2 linked regions of the Pontimicrobium sp. SW4 genome follow. The protein of the gene in region 2 interacts with the protein of the main gene of each other region in a pairwise test. Links are inferred from orthologs where the notes say so. Each region holds a gene or a part of one and is shown on either strand. Other genes may lie near its edges. The genes, in order: ABGB03_RS06920 and ABGB03_RS04065.

Region 1 (3,082 bases), 590 kb from region 2 along the record:
ATATTACCAATTTTGAAATGGAAACTTCAGTTATTTATGGTTTATCAAAACTATTAGGACATAAGGCATGTTCTTTAAACGCGATTATTGCTAATAGAGCTAACGGAACTTTTAGTAAAGACCCTAAAAAAGCCGTTGAAGAACTTATAAAATATACCCTAAACAAATTAGTTTCATAAATGAGTGACGATTTTAAAACTGTAAGAATCGGAGGAGTTCCTGAGCATTTCAATTTAGCGTGGTATTTAACTCTTAAAAATAAAGAATACACAAAGGAAGGTATTAATTTACGATGGAAAGATTATTTTGGTGGTACTGGTCAAATGTGTAAAGCATTACGCGATAACGAAATTGATTTGGCGGTTATTTTAACCGAAGGTATTATTAAAGACATCATAGCAGGAAACAAATGCAAAATTGTGCAAGTTTTTGTTAAATCACCTTTGATTTGGGGAATTCATGTAGGGCAAAAATCCTCATATAATAACCTAGAAGATATAAAAGGTAAGAAGGCTGCAATAAGTCGTTATGGATCTGGATCACACTTGATGGCATATATAAATGCTCAAAATAATCATTGGAATTTAGAAACCGATTTGCATTTTGAAGTTGTTAAGAACTTAGACGGCGCGGTAGAAGCTCTCACTAATGAAACAGCAGATTATTTTTTATGGGAAAAATTCACAACAAAACCATTAGTAGACGATAATATTTTTAGGCATATTGATGATTGCCCTTCGCCTTGGCCTTGTTTTGTGATTGCTGTAAGGGAAGAATTCTTAGAAAATCACAAAGAATGCTTAAAAACTATTTTAAGTATTATAAATACTACAACTAGGGAGTTTAAAGACATTCCTTCTATTGACGTTACTATTGCAAATAGATATGATCAAAAATTAGAAGATGTACAGAAATGGTTGAAATTAACTGAGTGGTCACAAAGCAATTTAGACATCGAGACAGTAAACAATGTTCAAGAGCAACTTTTAGCTTTAAACATTATCCCGAAAAAATTACCTTTTAACCAATTGGTAATCAATATTTAACGTTTTTAATCTTAAAAGTAGGAGTTTTTAACGAATACTTGTTATATACGTAGTTATACGTATTGTTTCATGTTATTATTTTATTTACCTTTATTAACATATGTTAACATGGTTTTTGCATTTCATCGAATTTATTTGTATTTTGCCGAAACAATGTTACCCAAATCCCTAGTATATGATTTATAAAATTACATTAATCCTTTTAATTTTAGTAGCAATAAATTTTGTTTTATTGTTTTTTAGTACAAATAAAATTAAGAGATTTTCGAAACCTAAAAAAGCTAAAGTCAGTAGACCACTAGAGCTTAAAAATGCACCAAAAACTATTACCACAAGACAGGTTCCAAGCCGTTTGTCTCCAACAGGTAGTTAGTTTTGCTAAAGTGTTTATTACCAAACCAATACCCTCTATTTGCACTTAATGGAGAAGGATGCCCTGACATTAAAACATGATGCTTTTTAGTGCTAATGAGCTTAACTTTTCGTTTAGCAAAACCACCCCAAAGTAAAAACACAACATCTTCTTTATTTTTTGAAATTGCTGTAATTACAGCGTCAGTGAATTGCTCCCAACCTTTATTTTGATGGCTTCCAGCTTGATGTGCCCTAACTGTTAGTGTAGCATTTAACAATAATACACCTTGATCTGCCCAATGGGTTAAATCTCCACTTTTTGGGTAAGTTTTTTTTAAGTCCTCTTCTAATTCCTTAAAAATATTGATTAATGATGGAGGGTGATTTATACCATCTTGAACTGAAAAGCACAAACCGTTGGCTTGATTTTCACCATGATATGGGTCTTGTCCAATAATAACTACTTTTAAATTATCAAATGTACAATGATCAAAAGCAGCAAAAATTTCTTTGCCTGGAGGAAAACATTGATGTGTTTTATATTCTTTCTTTACAAAATTGACCAGGTCAGCAAAATAAGGCTTAACAAATTCGTCTTGTAAATGAGTTCTCCAACTTTTGTGAATATTAACGTTCATAAAATATTAAAACAACGTAATCTGCCCTTCATCATCAATATCAAGGCCTTTTGATGCTTCACCATTGCTAGATGGTTTTATATTGGAATCACCTTCTTTTATATCATTATCGATAACCTCTTCATCTACGACCTCTATGTCATCTGCAGGAATATCCTCTGGTGCTTCATAAGGTAAAGAATCTAATAAATTAATTTGATTTATCTTATCTTTAGTTAATTGATTTCCAAGTGCATTAATTCCTTTTATTGCAATAAATTCTTCAAGATTTATTTCTAAATTATCTTTTCTGTCCTTACCTCTTTCTTTAGCAAATACTACTTCAGCCATTGGTCTCCAATCGGTAGATACTATCTCTAATTGTGAATTATCATTTTCGGTGATAAAACTTTCAATTTTATTCTCATTTTCTACTAAGAATCGCTTTACATAGTAACGCTCTTTGTCACCATCATAATAGATAACAGAAATTGGCTTCTTAGGAATCCATTTTTCCATCACGATCATATCACTATCAAAACGAGCAGTAATTTCTGGCATAATTGTTTTTACTAATCCTGCTTGCGTGATGACAAGTATTCTATCCTCACCTCTAAATTCACCAACAAGTTCACCTCTGCCATCGACATTTAAACGTTGTATAGTATCGTCAAACCATATTTTTCGTGGTTTTAAGGTGCTAACGCCTTTCTCTTTAAGTTCAATACGTTTTACTGTATATTTTGTAACTAGATTCCCTTTAGAAGCACGTCCTTTAATAATAATATCAGCAAAATCAATATCCCATTTAAGTTTCTTGATACTTCCCGCTTGTCTCAACATCACAGTTACTACTTCAGCTTCACCATTTGGATTTGCAGAAAAATAATGCACTATTGAGTTGCTACTTCCATTTGTTAAATCATACTCTCTATCTCTAGTTATAGAAGTTACTGCAAAACGTTTAATATACGATGGGCCTCCTTTACCATCACGATAAATTAAATTGTATATAGTACGTTTGTCTTTTTTCTTAAATACAGCTACATGTATGATGTTTTTACC
Region 2 (3,324 bases):
GAATTTTAGATCCCTCCTATATATTGTAATAATTGCTTTTACTTTTAGTAATTGTACTTCTAACCCTGAAGATGAGATTGCTTTTATTGAAGGGTATTGGGAAATTAAAGAAGTAAAAAAAGACAACAAACTTATTAAGGCGTATAATGCAAATCTTTCGGTTGACTATTTTGAAATTAATAATGACTTAACAGGTTTTAGAAAAAAAGTTACGCCTACGCTAAATGGCACTTTTATTGTAAATCAAGATGAAGCTCCTTTTACTTTGAAAATTGAAAATGATTCTTTAAACATCTATTACAATCATAATAGTATCATTACTAAAGAAACTATTATTAGAGCCACAAAAGAAGAACTTGTTATCGTTAATTCTCAAGGCTTTCGTTATATTTACAACCCTTACAAAAGCATTAACATTGACGAGTAAAAAACGACATAATGAAAATATGGCTTTAAGTGATGTACTTAAAGAGTTTGTATCTACCAATAAACTTCAAGAAGGTTTAGACAAGGTTGAAATTAAAGATGCTTGGGAAAACCTTATGGGAAATGGTGTTAATAGTTATACAACTTCTGTACAACTAAAAAGAGACACTTTATATGTGCAACTTAGCTCATCTGTGCTACGAGAAGAATTAAGCTATGGGAAAGAAAAAATTATCACCATGCTTAATGAAGCTTTAGGTAAACCTCTTATTAAAACCTTAATTCTAAAATAATTTAATTTCTAAAATATACGTAGTTCTACGTATTGTTTTTCACCAAAGAAACCACTAATTTTATTACATCCCTCTATAATAATTGTGTGAGCAATGCTTATACATAATAATTATAGCTTAAAAGTTTAACAATGAAACCGATTTCCCTAACAATAATCATTGTTTCTAGTACTATACTATTTGGTTTAGACAGGAATAAATTGTATTGTTTTTTTAGATATAACAATTATGACCATTCTTTGTTGGAATTAGGTCAATATCTTTCTAAGGTGTCTGTTTCTTTATCTAATTTATTCCCTTATGAGCAAAAACCTTAAAATTTTTTGTATTAAAAACCTACTTAATTTAGTAGCTCTTTGTTTGTTTTTAACAGGTAATATTTATTCTAACACTTATTTAATTATTATTGGTGGCTGTGGAATGATTGTGTTTTCTTTTATATTATATCATCAATTTTTAAATCCATTAATTGCCATTGTTTTAGGAATATTCTTAATGTTTATCTTGTCACCATGGTACCTTAGTGTTTTTTGGGCAGTAAGTATTTATTTAATATTTCAAATTGTAACATTACTACACAGTTTGTTTACCAAAAAAGATTTTTTTAAAACTACTTTTAATGCCAATTAGTTTGAACTAAATACTTAACCCTACATATTGTAATTATTTGAGTTGTATTAATGCAAATATGACGCATAAAAAAAGCTACAACTTTCGTTGTAGCTTTTAATTTAATTTTATTACTCTCTAAAACATTTCTCTTCCCGAAAAGTGAAACGCACCTTCTATTGCAGCATTGTCATCACTATCACTACCGTGAACAGCATTTTCTCCAATAGATGCGGCATATAGTTTACGTATAGTTCCTTCAGCAGCTTCAGCTGGATTTGTTGCCCCAATTAACGTTCTAAAGTCCTCAACTGCATTCTCTTTTTCTAAAATTGCAGCTACAATTGGTCCTCTAGTCATATACTCAACTAACTCTCCAAAAAATGGACGTTCATTGTGCACTGCATAAAATGCTTCAGCATCTGCCTTAGTCATTTGAGTTAACTTCATTGCTACAATTCTAAATCCTGAAGCTGTTATTTTTTCTAATATTGCGCCAATATTCCCTTTTTCAACTGAATCAGGTTTTAGCATTGTAAATGTTCTATTTGTTGCCATTGTTTTATTTAAATTTCGTGCAAAAATACAGTTTTTATATAAATTACCAAGCTTTAATAAGTTTGTGTTAGTTCTTGCTGTAATACATTATTCTCTCCTCGCATTTGCATAACAACCTTTTTGGTATCAAAATTAATTTTAAGTAGTCCAAAACTTAAATCGGAAACTACTTGTCCCTCTCTATATTGATTTGGTTCACCATCAAAACTAGTATACGAGTGTGTCATTCCGCTTGAAGTAAAATCAATTAAAGGATAATCTAACCCTTCTATGGTAATTTTAGAAAACTCCGAAATATGTCTGTCACCAGACAATACAATAACACCATTTGCTTTAGATGTACTAATTAAGTTTTTAAGCTTATCCACTTCATGAGGCATAGTTCCCCAAGTTTCAAAACCGTGTTCAGCAGATAAAAACTGGATACTACTTACAATTAGGTTAAAATCAGATTTTGAGGAATTTAATTCATTCTCTAGCCATTGCCATTGTATATCGCCTAACATTGTACCTTCTCCATAGACATTTGGTTGATATCGATGCTCAGGATTATCAGATGGTGTTAAAGCACTTCTAAAATAACGTGTATCTAAAACAATAACTTTCACACTTCCTTTATCTGTTTCTATAACTTCTGAATGGTATACCCCTTCACGTTTCCTTCTACTATCTGTCTTCGAAACACCTATAAAATCTAAAAATAATTGCTGACTTTCTGCTTTAGCTACATACTCCAAACCACCATCATTTAATCCATAATCATGATCATCCCAAGTACCTAAAACTTTCATTCCCTTAATTATCTGGTCGTAACCTTCTTGTTGAAGTTGTTGCTGATAATGTTGTGACATTAATTTCATATCATCAGTATCAGAATAAATAACATCGCCTCCCCAAATCCAAGCTATAGGTTTATTTTCTAAAACAGGTTTCCAGAGTTTGTTTTCAAACGATTGCCTATTACAAGATCCAAAAGCGATTATAAAGTCAATTTCTTTAGTTTCTTTTAAATTAATTGATTTCTCCTTATTGCTTTTACATGAAATTACAAGTAAAACTAGCAATACATATTTAAAAATTGTCTTCATGAGTAATTATAAAAAAGGTTAATTTTTTACAAAAGTAGTATATTACATTTAAAGGATTTGTTATTAAATTGTATCTTCGCTTCTTATGACTAAAACAGAGATTTCAAAAATAAAAGCTTTATTAAAATCACCTAAAAAAATAGTGATTGTCCCTCATAAAAATCCTGATGGGGATGCTATGGGTTCAACACTTGGATTATATCATTACTTAAAGCTATATAATCATAATGCTATAGTCATTGCGCCTAATGATTATCCCGATTTCTTAAAATGGCTCCCTGGAGATGACTTAGTTTTAAAATATGATTCTGATAAAACTAAAGCAGATGACTTAATTTTGAATGCTGATA

Evidence for each region.
Region 1: the proteins of ABGB03_RS04065 (region 2) and ABGB03_RS06920 interact in binary tests that used the Escherichia coli proteins (3 or more experiments, as listed by UniProt). The link is inferred for Pontimicrobium sp. SW4 from one-to-one orthologs.

The regions. Positions count from the first base shown.
Region 1 is NZ_CP157199.1:1,457,297-1,460,378, forward strand. What follows is about bases 206-2,946. They hold ABGB03_RS06920 (uracil-DNA glycosylase), read right to left. Parts: upstream 2,039-2,946; coding sequence 1,373-2,038; downstream 206-1,372. Other genes in these bases: ABGB03_RS06915 (substrate-binding domain-containing protein), read left to right, coding at 206-1,046; ABGB03_RS06925 (DNA gyrase/topoisomerase IV subunit A), read right to left, coding at 2,045-2,946. Outside these bases: ABGB03_RS06910 (nucleoside phosphorylase), read left to right, coding at 1-179; more of ABGB03_RS06915, read left to right, coding at 180-205; more of ABGB03_RS06925, read right to left, coding at 2,947-3,082. UniProt on the Escherichia coli protein: Excises uracil residues from the DNA which can arise as a result of misincorporation of dUMP residues by DNA polymerase or due to deamination of cytosine.
Region 2 is NZ_CP157199.1:868,793-872,116, reverse strand. The notes cover bases 177-3,159. They hold ABGB03_RS04065 (nucleoside-diphosphate kinase), read right to left. Parts: upstream 1,887-3,159; coding sequence 1,467-1,886; downstream 177-1,466. Other genes in these bases: ABGB03_RS04055 (bifunctional oligoribonuclease/PAP phosphatase NrnA), read left to right, coding at 3,060-3,159; ABGB03_RS04060 (alkaline phosphatase D family protein), read right to left, coding at 1,940-2,974; ABGB03_RS04070 (hypothetical protein), read left to right, coding at 1,020-1,349; ABGB03_RS04075 (DUF721 domain-containing protein), read left to right, coding at 447-719; ABGB03_RS04080 (lipocalin family protein), read left to right, coding at 177-427. Also shown: more of ABGB03_RS04080, read left to right, coding at 1-176; more of ABGB03_RS04055, read left to right, coding at 3,160-3,324. UniProt on the Escherichia coli protein: Major role in the synthesis of nucleoside triphosphates other than ATP. The ATP gamma phosphate is transferred to the NDP beta phosphate via a ping-pong mechanism, using a phosphorylated active-site intermediate.